Regions from separate parts of the Eubacterium ventriosum genome, predicted to be linked through region 1. Evidence: riboswitches for the same ligand, from Rfam matches in the RefSeq annotation. Region 1 holds a riboswitch; each other region holds the start of a gene.
What was found. Region 1 has a riboswitch for thiamine pyrophosphate ahead of NQ558_RS03210 (TenA family protein). Riboswitches for the same ligand answer to the same signal wherever they lie in the genome.
Positions count from the first base shown of each region.

Region 2: it holds a riboswitch for thiamine pyrophosphate, as region 1 does, so the genes downstream of both, thiM (hydroxyethylthiazole kinase) here and NQ558_RS03210 (TenA family protein) in region 1, are expected to answer to the same signal.
Region 3: it holds a riboswitch for thiamine pyrophosphate, as region 1 does, so the genes downstream of both, NQ558_RS07080 (energy-coupled thiamine transporter ThiT) here and NQ558_RS03210 (TenA family protein) in region 1, are expected to answer to the same signal.

Region 1 is NZ_CP102282.1:728,554-733,443, forward strand. Features, by position in the region: gene NQ558_RS03190 (NUDIX hydrolase) at 1-201, opposite strand, end outside; gene NQ558_RS03195 (HAD family hydrolase) at 204-860, opposite strand; gene thiE (thiamine phosphate synthase) at 850-1,491, opposite strand; gene thiD (bifunctional hydroxymethylpyrimidine kinase/phosphomethylpyrimidine kinase) at 1,503-2,306, opposite strand; gene NQ558_RS03210 (TenA family protein) at 2,303-2,977, opposite strand; TPP riboswitch at 3,202-3,301, opposite strand; gene NQ558_RS03215 (relaxase/mobilization nuclease domain-containing protein) at 3,359-4,768, opposite strand; gene NQ558_RS03220 (CD1845 family protein) at 4,857-4,890, opposite strand, start outside.
Region 2 is NZ_CP102282.1:1,726,535-1,731,424, reverse strand. Features, by position in the region: gene thiD (bifunctional hydroxymethylpyrimidine kinase/phosphomethylpyrimidine kinase) at 1-502, opposite strand, end outside; gene NQ558_RS07735 (HAD family hydrolase) at 952-1,617, opposite strand; gene thiE (thiamine phosphate synthase) at 1,626-2,273, opposite strand; gene thiM (hydroxyethylthiazole kinase) at 2,260-3,081, opposite strand; TPP riboswitch at 3,150-3,255, opposite strand; gene trpA (tryptophan synthase subunit alpha) at 3,433-4,206, opposite strand; gene trpB (tryptophan synthase subunit beta) at 4,199-4,890, opposite strand, start outside.
Region 3 is NZ_CP102282.1:1,578,148-1,583,037, reverse strand. Features, by position in the region: gene NQ558_RS07090 (MarR family winged helix-turn-helix transcriptional regulator) at 1-232, shown strand, start outside; gene NQ558_RS07085 (MATE family efflux transporter) at 251-1,579, shown strand; gene NQ558_RS07080 (energy-coupled thiamine transporter ThiT) at 2,359-3,162, opposite strand; TPP riboswitch at 3,206-3,301, opposite strand; gene NQ558_RS07075 (radical SAM/SPASM domain-containing protein) at 3,356-4,726, opposite strand.

The sequences.
Region 1 (4,890 bases):
AAGTACAGAACCACCCGTACATTCCCAATAAAGAGGGTATTGCTTTTTCGGATGCCGCTGTGATAAAAGATACTGCCCCTGCTGGTTGACGATCCATACACTCACAGATAAATGATACAGCCCTTTGGGTATGATTTCTCCACGGCACACTGTTATTCCAGACTTTTCCCGTTTTGCATTATATAAATCCCATTTTTCCATTTTCATACCTCTTTGTGTGGGATCGGTGCTTGCCGAAAATCAAGTAAGTAAATATCCGCAATCCTTTCTATTTCTGTACGCTGATCTGCGGAATACTTATCATAAATCCCGCCTGCTAACATACGGGCTGCCTTTGCGCTTTTAATTGCTGGAAGCACATCATCAAACACAATACAGTGTTCAGGTGCAACCCCTAATTTTCTTGCGGCCAATTCAAAGACATCCGAATATTCTTTTCCCCGCTGAACCTCATCTGTTGAACATAGAGCGTCAAATAATTCTAAAATAGAATTGTTCTTTAAGCATGGAATATAGAGCTTTTCCGGCAACCCCGTAGCAACTGCAAGTTTTATTCCATGTTCTTTTAAGCGCAGAAGATAATCAAGGGCATGGGGCAGCAGACCGACATGGTTACTGTATTCCTCGACCGCCATATTATTCCATTCCTCAATAATTCCCTCTACCGTTTCCTGCAATCCAAAAAGATCAATGGTATATTGTGCGGCTTCCTCAAAACTCCTTGCACATATTTCAGTTACATAATTTTCCGGGACGGGAAGATTTCTCTTTTTCAAAAACTGAATATCTATATGCTCCCATACATCCATTGAATCCAGAATTGTTCCATCTAAATCAAAGATTGCCGCATTAAAATCCATTTTTCTTTTCCTTTCCGCAAAATAAATCTTTCAGTTCCGCAGCAGCAGCTTTTATATCAGACTGCGCTATGATGGCAGATACAACAGCCAGCCCGTCAATTCCCATGGGCTTGAAACGCCCTGCATTTCCCTTATTGATACCGCCAATAACAACTATCGGCAAAGAAACGGCTGCGCGGATTTTCTGTAATTCTTCCATTGATACAGAATCAGCGTCGGTTTTAGTTCCAGTAGGGAACATTGCGCCAACTCCCAAATAATCTGCACCATCCTGTTGTGCCTGTATTGCTTCTGCAATGGAAGATGCGGATACTCCCAACAGCATATTTTCCCCAATTACTTTGCGGACGGCAGCCGCAGGTAAATCATGCTGTCCAATATGTACCCCCGTAGCCTGCACAGCCATTGCAATATCTATCCGGTCGTTTATGATAAGGGGAATATGGTATTTATCCGTAACCTGTTTCACGGCAACAGCCTGATTGTAAAATTCTAATGAGGACAATTCTTTTTCTCGGAGTTGTATCATTGTGCAGCCTCCTAAAATTGCCTGTTCCACCGCTTCTGTCAGGCTATCGCAGCTCATTAGTTGACGATCAGTAACAAGATAAAGTGTATAATCAAAGTTCATTTTGCACCTGCCTATTCTTTAGATAAACCATGCTGATACAATTCGTAGAAATGGTGCGTCGGGCCACAGCCTTTCCCAATCGCAAGAGAGTGTTCGATTGCCATTGTGACATATGCCTTTGCAGATTCGACTGCAAGCGGAACACTTTTTCCCTTTGCAAGCTGGGAAGCGATTGCAGAAGAAAAGGTACAGCCTGTCCCATGAGTATTTTTCGTATCAATGCGGGATGTTTCAAAATGGTAGAAATTTTCTCCATCAAATAGGACATCAACAGCATTTCCTATATGATGTCCACCCTTGACAACAATCGCCTTACAACCCATGGCATATATTTTTCTTGCGGCAGCCTCCATATCTGAAACTGTGGAAATCTGCATATCCGCTATTTTCTCTGCCTCTGGAATATTCGGAGTAAGTACATCGGCAAGTGGAATTACTGTGTCTATCAAGGTGGAAACCGCCGTAGGATTCATCAATGGGCAGCCATTTTTGGCATACATAACCGGGTCGATTACAACATTTTGGGGCTTATATTGTAATAGTTTCTTTGCCACCGCTTTCATACATTCTGGTGTAGAAAGCATACCGATTTTTACTGCGTCCACTTCAATATCTTCAAATACGGCGTCAATCTGTTTTTCAATCATATCCGGGGTAATATCTTGGATGTCGATAACGCGGCTGGTGTTCTCTGCAACAACAGAAACAATAACACTCATTCCAAATACGCCGTGAGCAGAAAAAGTTTTCAAATCAGCCTGAATACCTGCACCTCCGCTGCAATCTGATCCGGCAATGGACAATACTTTTTTCATTTTGCATTTTCCTCCATTCTCTCGTTCCGATAGGCCATCTTCCAAAAAGCAAGTTCTAACAAACTTGCTTTCTCAAAAATATCAGCCAGATACTTTTTATTTGCTTCTGATAACCCAGCACATTTATGCTCTGCAAAAGCAGACCATTCTTTGCAGCTTTCTGCATATTGTTCATCGGCATAATCTTTGATAAAGTCCCAATATCTTGATTCTCTGCTTGTGGGGACAGACGCCAGTTTGCGGAATATATAGCTGTAACTTAACATACAGGGAAGAACCGCCATTAAAATTTCTTCATTCTTTCCATGTGACGCAATCTCAAACATGAAATCAATGTAATTTTGATTTTCAGGCAAAGGGGCGATCAGTTCAATATCATCATCTGTTATGCAAAATTGCTTTAGATAATCCAGCCGCACTTCCGATTCCGTATCATTTACAAAGTTCAGCATGGAGTAGTAAAGCTGAATTTCTCTTAATGTAGCAGCATGAAAAATTGCCTTTCCGTATATGCGGGCATAGTTTTTCAGATAGATACTATCCTGAATCATATATCTCTTGAATTTTTCAAGAGGTAGCTTTCCAGTTTGCACTTCCTGCACAAATGGGGTAGCTGCACATTCTTCCCAAATGGGGATGTTGTGGGTTAAGATGTCTTTCATAAATGCCATGTTTGATCCTCCTAAGATAAAAAAATAGAGCCTCTAAAACAATTAGAAGCTCTTTCAGACGCAATACGAGCGTAAGAAATTGCTTCCCTACGCCGGTATTAGCCGACAGGTCCAGAGGTCAGGTCTTACCTTTTTCAACTTGTTCAGTTCCCTCGCAAACACATATCATATCTTATTCAATTAAAAAAGGACATTCCCAAAACAGAGAATGTCCAAAAAATACGAATCTGTATTCTTCAGCTCCCTGCGTTGGTATTAGCCAACAGGTTCAAAGGGTCAGGTTTTAACCTTCTCAACTACAAGGTAGTCCCCCTGCTTGAGTATTATTATAGTTAAGAAGTCCCGGAAAGTCAAGGTCTATAGAATTCAAGTTAGCAAACCTTATTGACGGGATTTTTCTGTGCTGCGCTGCGGTTGTGGTGGGGAAGAAATCTCTAATAGGTATTCCACATTGGCCCGAACATTATGAAGTTCTTTCATATCATTTTTGGCCTGCTTATAGGCAGAATAGGCTTTCCGTTTTTGTTCCAGAAGATCGGTGTATTCCTCCCGGAGAGATTTGACAGAGGGGAGCTTTTTGATTCCCAGCTCGTCAAAATGATTCTTTGCCGCCTGGTGCAGCAGAATTTCAGCTTCATGTTCTGTTCGGAATTTTTTGCTGTACCCGGCTTTGCGATATTCTACATAGACAGCCCGCGTTTTCGCATAGTTTACGATCTGTTTTTGCAGCTCGGCATTGGCGTTCATTTTTGACTCCAGATCTTTGATCTGAACGGATAAGGTATTGAAATTAGTGGTAGTGGCGTTGGCTTTTTCCAGAAGATCCTCATAACCCATATCGCCATGTTCTTTTAAGTAGAGCACTGCCTGAGAAAGCTGCTTTAGATTGAACACTTTTGCCCAGCGCTCATAACCAGGGCCCTTGCCGGAACGGATTGCAGCTTCAATATCAACCAGCAATCCAACTTTGGAAACCGTTTTTTTAGAAAAGGCATGGCGGGGTTTTACTGTCCGTGTACCGGCAATCCGTTCTTTGATGGCCTGTTCTGTATAATCGCCTTTGAGCGTATCGCATCGGGTATAATTTTCTTGTCCCGGAACTCGGAACCGAAGATGTTTTCTTTCACGGTTGACTTCCAGCCCAGCAGTTTCCAGCTTCTGTAGAAGTTCCTCAAAATCTTTTGGCTTTTCCTCTAATGCAGCATCAATAGCAATGCGTATCTGCTCCTGAAAGGAAGGCTGCTTTTTATTTCCCAGCCATGTGCCATAATGCTCCCGGCTGGGTTTCGGATTTTCTACAATCGAAAGTCCATGCTCCAAACACAGCTTGTCATTCATTCGCCGGATTGCCCAGGTAGAGCCCCAGAAGTTGCGAAATTTTTTCTGACAGTCCAGTGTAGTAGAGTTGATAATGATGTGATTATGGACATGGTGCTTATCCACATGGGTGCAGACAACAAAGGCATGGTTTCCTTTTGTGAGCTTCAGTGCCAGCTCCCTGCCGATCTGATTAGCTTCTTCTGGCGTAACTTCGCCGGGCTTAAATGCCTGACGGAGATGGTAGGCGATCACATCATCTGCACCCTGATTTCTGCCGGTCAGATTTGCATACTGTCGTTTGGACAGAAGAAACTCTGCATCAGCAAGCCGGGTATCACACTCATAGCCATAAATGAATTTTCCAAAATCGGTTTTCTGCGGATTTTCTACATAATCAATAATATCTGAGATCGCAGTAGAGATATTCCGACCTTTTCCTACATGCAGAGGCATCAGTCTTGTGGTCGCTATTTTCGTCACCTCCTTAACTTAATTCCAATCAGAGAAGTTATAATTGCAGAAAAAGAGCGGGGCTGCCTATGCGCCCCGCCAAATCTGCTTAACCAAATATAAAATCCTTTAAGGCACTGTTT
Region 2 (4,890 bases), 1.0 Mb from region 1:
AGTCATATTTTTCGCTAATAACTGCTGCTGCCTTTATCATTTCCTCTTCGTTATGTATTTCCATATTGGATAATACTTCTGCCTCCGGAATATTTGGTGTTATTACTGTTGCCAAAGGAATTAAGTATTCCTTTAAAGTGCTTATGGCATCATCGCTTATTAATTTTGCTCCGCTTGTTGCAACCATAACGGGATCAAGAACTATGTTCTTTCCATTGTATTCTTTTAGGCTTTTAGCTATTGTTTTGATTAAGTCACTTGATGATACCATTCCTATTTTTATGGCATCCGGTGTTATGTCTTCAAATATAGCTTTTAGCTGTGCCTGTAAAAATTCAGGGCTTACTTCATAGATGTCTGATACGCCGGTTGTATTTTGAGCAGTTAAGGCTGTAATAGCACTCATGGCATAAACTCCATTAGCTGTCATTGTCTTTATGTCTGCTTGTATTCCGGCGCCTCCACAAGAATCACTTCCTGCAATTGTTAATGCTGTGTTCATTCTTTTCTCCTTTTCCGGCAAAACTTTACTGATAGTTTTCCTCACCGGCGAAAGAAAATTTTGTCACAAACACGTTGATTTTGTTATTTTGCTCCGCCGTCTATTGTAAAGCGAAAACCTAAACTCGCCTACGGCTCAAACAGTAGGTTTCTCGCTTTACACTATGCTCGCAAAATTGCCAAAATCTGCCTATTGTTTGTTTTCAAAATTTTCTTCCGCCGGTGATAATAGTACTTTCACTATATAATGTTTTGCCTGTAAGTTTTTAGTTTTTGTGGTTCACAAGTTGTTCCTTTTAGGTTGGCTTGTGTTTTGTATAGCGATATAAGGTGGTGCCCCCAATTTATCGCTTTGTCAGGGTTTATTATTGTTTGTTTGAATAATAGGAAACCCTGTTGTTTGTTTTTGATTAAATAGTTTTTCCCTGTTGTTTTTTGTTTAGGTTGTTTCTACTTGTTGTTTTGTATTTGGTTAAGTAGGGTTTTGTGTTCTGTCCAATTTTTTATGTAGATGTTTGTTAGGTTTCTTATTTTTTCCTGGTCTTTTTCGCTTGCAGGATCGTAGATTCCTATTGTTTTTATGCCTAGTTGTTTGGCTGTTTCTATTGAGTATGCTCCATCTTCAAATAGCCATGTTTGCTTTGGTGTTGTTCCCATTTCTTCCATTGCTTTTATGAAGATGTCCGGTTTGTCTTTTCCATACCCAACCTCTGTCGTGGTAAATATTTTTTTAAAATATTTGTCTATGTGCAGTCTTTTGAAAGCTGCTTCTATCATTGGTCTGTCTGTTGACGTTGCTATTGTCATTGGGATTTTGTTCTCGTAGGCTTGTTCTATAAAGTCGATAACTTTTGGTTTTGGCATTGCTTCTTTTTCGTAGAATTTGTATACACGGTTGTTTATTCCGGTGCATATTTCTTCTGTTGTAAGGTTTAGATTATACTTTTTTTGTATGTATTCTGCACCTTCATTCATTGTCATTTCGAATAGAATTTCTCCAAGATTTGGTTCCGCCTTTATTCCCATATCTTTTAGATATAGTTCTCCTACGTTCATCCATATTCCCATTGAGTCTAGTATTGTTCCATCTACATCAAATATAAATCCTGTTGACATTTGTTCTCCTACTTTACAGCTTTTATTGTGTTGACTTTTAGTTCTTTTGTTGCAGTTTCTATGTCTTTGCTTGCAAATATGGCACTTATTACTGCGATTCCGCAAATACCGCTTCCTGCAAGTTCTTTTACGTTGTCCTTTGTTATTCCGCCAATTGCGATTACTGGTATGCTTACCGCTTCACATATGGCTTTTAATGTTTCAAAAGGTACATCTTCTGCATCATCTTTTGAGCCTGTTGGAAATACTGCTCCAACTCCTAAGTAGTCAGCTCCGTGTTTTTCAGCTAAAATTGCCTGTTCGACTGTCTGGGCTGAAACGCCAATAATTTTGTCAGGACCAAGTTTCTTTCTAACGTCTCCTGCTTCCATATCGCTTTGTCCAACGTGTACTCCGTCTGCATCCATTTTTATGGCAATGTCTACATTATCATTTATTACAAATGGAACGTTATACTTTTTGCATAACTCTTTTATTTCAATGGCTTCCTGTAAAAAACTTTCTTCATCAAGTTTTTTCTCTCTAAGCTGTACAAAAGTTACTCCACCCTTTAATGATTTTTCAACCTGTTCATAAAGTGTTTCGTTTCCAAGCCAGGCTCTGTCTGTTACTGCATATAGTAATAACTCATCTGTTGTAGTATTACTTGATTTCATATTTTGCTCCTTTTTCCAATGTTTCTCCATCCATGTTGTAGATAGCATCAATAATTCTGTTTCTGTATGTTGAGTTGCCATCACCATCCTGCATTCTGTCATAAGCAATCTCTCCTGCAAGTCCCATTAAGCAAACTGCAGCTGCGGCTGCTTCTAACTTGTTTTCAGAGTTAGCTACTAAATATGCTGTCATAAGTCCTGAAAGCTGACAACCTGTTCCTGTAATTGAACTCATCTGTGGCTTACCATTTCTTATTACATAGCATTTTTCACTATTGCAAACTAAGTCAATTGCTCCTGTTACGGCAATAATGCTTCCTGTTGCTTTTGAAAAAGCTTTTAATTTAGAAATAGTTTCTTCAAGATTTTCATCTGTAACTTTATCGGCTACGTCAGCGTCAACACCTTTAGTACTTCCACTTCCAACCATTAAAGTCTTAACTTCTGAAATATTTCCTCTAACAACATCAAACTTTATTTTTTTCATAAGTTCGTTAGCTGTGTTAGTTCTTAAGGCACTTGCTCCTGCTCCAACAGGGTCAAGTAAAACAACATGACCTAATTCGTTTGCTTTCTTTCCTGCTGCAAACATTGAAGGAATAGTGTTCTTGTTTAATGTTCCAATATTAATGTTAAGTCCACCACAAATAGATGTAATATCTACCACATCATCAATGTCATCAGACATAATAGGGCTTCCTCCACAGGCAAGTAAAACATTTGCAACATCATTTACTGTTACATAATTTGTAATATTGTGTACTAATGGCACATTCTTTCTAACATTTTCTAAACATTCTTTAAACATCTTTGTCCTCCTGAATTTAATTTTTCACAAAAGAAAAAGGACAAACCTATTTGGTCTGTCCGCAATGAATCTTAAAATTGATTTCTTCCTACGTTGGCATTATCCAAATCAGGTTCATGGGTCGAAGTTGATTACTTCCTCTCAGCCTGCCTACAAGCTCCCCTGTTATAATTATTAAATTTTCCTTTTTCTCTGTGTCCATAAGCACTTTACAGAGTATATTTTATAACCTATTGGAAAATAATTCAATAGATATTTATTATTATATGGAAGAATTGTGGGAGTGCAAAGCTTATATTAATCCGTATAATAAACTTCTGGCTTTTTGACACCTAATTCTATTGATTAATTCTATTTTCTTACAGCCTCTTTCATTTCTTTTACATACTGTGAAACATATTGTACACTGTCTTTTCCATGTTCTGCCACAATTCTTACAATAGCACTGCCAACAATTGCTCCGTCGGCATATTTGCATACATCTTCTGCCTGCTTTGGTGTGGAAATTCCAAAACCTACTGCACAAGGTACATCTGAAACTTCCTTAACAAGTTCAATCATTCCGTTAATGTCTGTTTTTATTTCTTTTCTAACACCTGTAACTCCAAGTGAAGATACGCAGTAAAGAAATCCCTGAGCTTCCTTTGCAATCATTTTTATTCTGTCGTGAGATGTTGGAGCTATCATAGAAATCAATTCAATTCCTGCCTCTGTACATTCAGGCAAAAGTTCATTTTTTTCTTCATAAGGACAATCCGGAACAATTATTCCACAAATTCCACATTCACTACACCTGTCCATAAATTTCTTTTTCCCATATTTGTAAATAACATTTATGTATGTCATAAAAACTAATGGAATATGAATCCGGTCTTTTATTTCAATTAAAGCATCCATTAACTTATCTGTTGTACAGCCTGCTTCCAATGATCTTAAATCTGCCTTCTGAATAACCTGTCCTTCTGCGATTGGGTCTGAAAAAGGTATTCCCACTTCAATTATATCTGCCCCTGCATTCTGCATTTCAATAATAAGTTTCTTTGTTGTTTCAAGGTCAGGATCTCCTCCTGTTATAAAAGGTATAAATGCTTTTCCATTCTTAAATGCTTCTTTTATTTTACTCATAAATCTGTACTCCTCTATATCTTGCTATTGCTGCCACGTCCTTGTCACCACGACCTGACACGTTAACTACTACGATTTTATCTTTGTCCAAAGTTGGCACATACTTCATTGCATATGCAATTGCGTGAGAACTTTCAATTGCAGGAATAATTCCTTCTGTTTTTGACAAATATTCAAAAGCATCAACTGCTTCTTCATCTGTAATTGCCACATATTCTGCTCTTTTTTCTGCCTGAAGCATTGCATGTTCAGGTCCGATTCCCGGATAATCAAGTCCTGCTGAAATTGAATAAACAGGGGCAATCTGACCATATTCATTCTGGCAGAATAAAGACTTCATTCCGTGGAAAATAGCTTCTGAACCGTTAGCCATTGTTGCTGCGTTCTTTGGATTATCAACTCCAAGTCCTGCTGCCTCACAACCGATTAATTTAACGTCTTTATCTTCAATGAAATTGTAGAAAGCACCGATTGCGTTTGAACCGCCGCCTACACAGGCGATTACTGCATCAGGTAATTTGCCTTCTTTTTCCATTAACTGTTCTTTTATTTCCTTGCTGATTATTGCCTGAAAATCACGTACAATAGTCGGGAAAGGGTGTGGTCCCATTACTGAACCTAAAACATAATGTGTGTCATCAATTCTGTTAGTCCATTCCTTCATAGTTTCGTTTACTGCATCTT
Region 3 (4,890 bases), 850 kb from region 1:
CATTAAAAAAATGGCAAGTCTTAACTACTTAACTTTTAAGCCGGGAAAAGGCAGGGTTATGCAGATTTTTCTTACAGATAAGGGCAGGCAGCTTTTGGATGAAAAAATTTATCCTATTATAAAAAAAGAAAACGAAGCATTTCTATGTATGACCGATGAAGAATGCCGTTTAATGCTTGAACTTTACGAGAAGTATAATAATGCATTGAAAAATAAATTTAAGGAACTTTAATTTACGAATGGAGATTTTATGGATACTAAATTAGCACAACATTTTACTTATGGGAAACTGCTTAAGTTTGTTTTTCCTTCTATTGTCATGATGGTTTTTACATCTATCTATTGCGTTGTTGACGGACTTTTTGTTTCTAACTTTGTTGGGAAAACAGCTTTTGCTTCAATCAATCTTATTATGCCTTTTATTATGGGGCTTACCGCTTTGGGATTTATGATGGGAACCGGTGGCAGCGCCATTGTTGCAAAAACTCTTGGTGAAGGAAAACCTGAAAAAGCCAACGAATATTTTTCATTAATCGTTTACACAACTATTATTGGTGGACTAATCCTTTCCATTTTAGGAATGTTTTTGGTTCGTCCTGTCAGCATTCTTTTGGGCGCTGAAGGTGAATTGTTGGAAAACTGTGTTCTTTACGGACGTATTACTTTTATTTCTTTGACAGCTTTTATGCTTCAAAATGTTTTCCAAAGCTTTTTTGTAACTGCCACAAAACCCAAATTAGGACTTGCAGTTATTGTGTCTGCCGGCGTAACGAATATGGTTCTTGACTATCTTTTTATTGCCGTACTTGGCTTTGGTCTTGCAGGAGCTGCAATTGCAACTGTTTGTGGCGAGCTTATTGGCGGACTTTTCCCTATATTTTATTTTTCAAGGAAAAACTCAAGTCTGCTTAAACTTGGTCGAACCAAATTTAATGGTTCAATTCTTCTTAAGACTTGCACCAACGGTTCTTCCGAACTTATGACAAACCTTTCAAGCTCAGTTGTTAACTCACTTTATAACGTTCAGCTTTTGAAGTTTACAGGAGAAGACGGCGTTGCCGCTTACGGAACAATTATGTATGTAAGTTTTATTTTTGTTGCCATATTCATCGGCTATTCTATTGGTAGTGCGCCAATTATTAGCTACAATTACGGTTCCGGAAATAATAAAGAATTACAAAACATGTCAAAAAAGAGTTTGTCTCTTATAAGCATTTGGGCTGTTGGTCTGTTTGTTCTTGCTCAGGTTATTTCAACGCCTTTGGCAACAATTTTCGTAGGTTACGACCACGACCTGTTCCTGCTTACAAGACATGGCTTTAGAATTTACTGTGTAACATTCCTTATTAACGGCTTTAACATTTATGGTTCAGCTTTCTTTACTGCACTAAGCAATGGACTTATTTCAGCAACCATTTCATTTCTTAGAACACTTATCTTCCAGATTGCAGCAATCCTTATACTTCCTGCAATCTTTGGAATCAATGGAATATGGATTGCCGTGGCAATGGCTGAACTTCTTACACTATGCTTCACAGCTACATTCTTTATAAAGCAAAGAAAAGTATATCACTATTAAAAAGATTTTTTACCACCCTGGATGATTGTCTATATTATTTGGGGTTTTTTCATTTTTGGAATTTCCGACGTGTTTTCATAATTTTACCACAACATTTTTGATTTTTATTGAATGTTGTGGTAATGTACCCCAAAATATAAATTTCTTTAATTATCGGGGTACGTTTTTCAAATTAACGCGTTCATTCTCACAACATACTGTATATGTAATATATGACTGTACCCCTCTATACACTTTTTCTTGTTTTTTGGGGTACATATTTTCAAACCCCTGCTTATTTTATGCAACATAAAGTTTAAGTTTGCAAGAAACGTACCCCGACATTTCATTTTTCATTTTTTTTGGGGTACGAGTATCTAATTTATGTTTCATATTATATCACATACTATATTGTAATATTAAAATGTGATAATGGTGGAAATTTTACTTAAACGCTTTCTACAAAAGCTTGTATAATTGTAAAAAATTCTTCCTAAAAGCTTATTATTTTAAGGAAATTCTCCATTTTCACACCTCCATTGGATTTGTATATCTTCTATCAATAAGATTTTCCTGTAAAAAAAGCTTGTCAGTTTTACCCAACAAGCCTTTCTTAATCTCCATTTATAGCGCTTTAATAATTCAATATTCTTGTACTTCAACTTTAGCTCTTTAATAATTCAATACTCTTGTACTTCAACTTTAGCTCTTTTATAATTCAATACTCTTGTACTTCAATCTTAGTTCTTTCATAATTTAGTACTTCTACACATCAGCTTTAGTTCTTTTACACTTCAATTCTAAGCCACTGCTTTTTTTCTACTTACAATTTTTGTTCCTAAATATACTATAGCTCCAACTACCACGCCTACTACTGTGATAATTGCTACAAGTCCCCAGTTTGAATTAACAATTAATGTAATATCAAAGCCTTTTTCTGTCTGTATCTGCTGGAACAAATATAAGAAGTCAATTAAAACTGCAATGCCGAATACCAATGCTCCATTTAAGATTGCCATAACGTTTTCTGATTTTTTCTTTGTTACCGGCTTTTCCACTCTTAAATCCACTGCATTTGAAATAAGTGCAATCACATATACTGTCACTACTGTTTCAGGTATCATATATGCTGCGTTGTAAACTAATGAATATGCCATTCCGTCTGCTGTTGGAATTGAAACTCCTGCCCACACAGTACAACCTGTAATTACGTGGCAGATGTATCTTAAAACACAAACAACTGCTGCTCCGATTACCAAAACAGGTGTCTGATTCTTGTTTTTCTTAAAAATTCCTACAAGTCCCAAAACTGTAAAAGCTCCAACATAGTCAAGCAAAATAATCGCAACTGCTGCAACCCATGATGTAGCATATGAAACGTTGGCAAGTCCCATTAACAACTGCAAAATACTATATGTAAAGCCTGTTAAAAGTCCCCATTTTAAACCATGTCTGTATCCTGCAACAATAATAGGCACCATGCTTGCTGCTGTAACTGAGCCGCCATAAGGCATATCAATAATCTTAATAAAACTTAATGCAAATGCCATAGCAATTAAAATTGCACACTCAACTATCGTTGTAGATGTTTTTGTTTTTTCCATAAAAAAATCCTCCTTAGATTATACGCAAATCGCCAGAGGATAATTAACCAACATATTGCTTCCTTACGACGGTATTAACCGTATCAAGTAATAAGGGTTGATAAAATCTCTCAGCCTTCAGGCACCCCTAGCGAATGAATATATTAAATTCATATGTTAGTTAAGTGTTTTTGTTAAATTTTGTCAAGGGCTATTACCTGCTCTTCTTACTCTCCGCCCACAATTTTTCTGCGCATGGCTTCCACTTTTCTGCATAGTCACGGCATTTTTCACAAAGATGTTCTGCTGATTCAGGCGACTGTAAATCTGTTGACTTTGCACCTGTCTCTTTAACTAATCTTTGCAAAATATCCGGATTTTCAAGCATTGGACATGGTCTAAGTGGATTTTCGTTAAATGGCTGATTATCGTGATACGCCATAAATAATGGCTGTTTCAAAATTTCAAGCAGTGTGTTTTCTCTTATATTTGCACCTGAATAATGAATGAATACGCATGGTTCTGCATCGCCGTTGGCGTTGATATGGAAATAGTTTCTGCCACCTGCGATACAACCGCCAACGAACTCTCCGTCATTTTGGAAATCCATTGTGAAAATTCCTTTTCCTGTAGTCATATTTCTTATTTCACGAACTCTGTCCTTCATATAAATTCTCTGCTCAGGAGTTGGAAGTAAGTCAAGTGAAGCATCATTTCCAACCGGCATATAGTGGAAATAAAGTGCATATCTACATCCATTTTCAATCATCAAATCTACAAACTCATCACTTGTTACTGTTTCAATATTTTTTGAAGTGTAACATATTGACGTGCCAAAAACTAAACCATGGCTCTTAAGTAATTCCATAGTGTGCATTACTTTGCCGTAAACGCCCTGACCTCTTCTTAAATCATTAACTGCCTCAAAACCTTCAAGACTTATTGCCAGATAAAGGTTTCCCACATTTAACATTTCCTGGCAAAAAGCTTCATCAACCAATGTTCCGTTGGTAAAAGCAAGAAATGCACATTCTTTGTGCTTTTTACATAATTTAATTAAGTCATCTTTTCTAACTAAAGGCTCACCACCTGTAAACATATACAAATATGTTCCAAGTTTCTTGCCCTGTGTTACAACACTGTCCATTTCGTCCAATGTCAAATTCAATCTATTGCCATACTCTGCTGCCCAACATCCTGTACAATGAAGGTTGCAGGCACTTGTAGGGTCCATCAAAATCAACCATGGCACATTACAATTATGTATTTCTCTATTTTTTCTTATAGTTTTTGTTCCATACATAAATGCTTCATAGCCAAGATTCAAAGCCATTGTTTTCAAAACCTTAGGATCAACTTCATCTAACACTCTATTAATATATTTATTAAGAGTAGCATCCTTATTGCAAACCATTTCTTTAAGCTTGTCAAAATCAACACCTAAATCCTCTCCATCCATGTACTTTCCCATTCGGTCTACTAACTTGCCAATTTCCTTGTCACTGTCTTTGTTAGCATTTTTTAAGATAATGTCAATAGTCTTTCCCAGCGTTGCTCTAGTTGCAGCATATGTTAAATTTCCCATTTGTACTTCCTCCAAAATTTGTCGTTACAAATAGTTTAGTCATTTTAAAAAATTTTTAAATAATTAAAAAAGTAAAAATGTCCTACTTTTGTGGTAAAAGTCTACATTTGTCAATTTATAGTATTTTTTAGTTATATTGTTTAATTTGTTTACATTATGTAAAT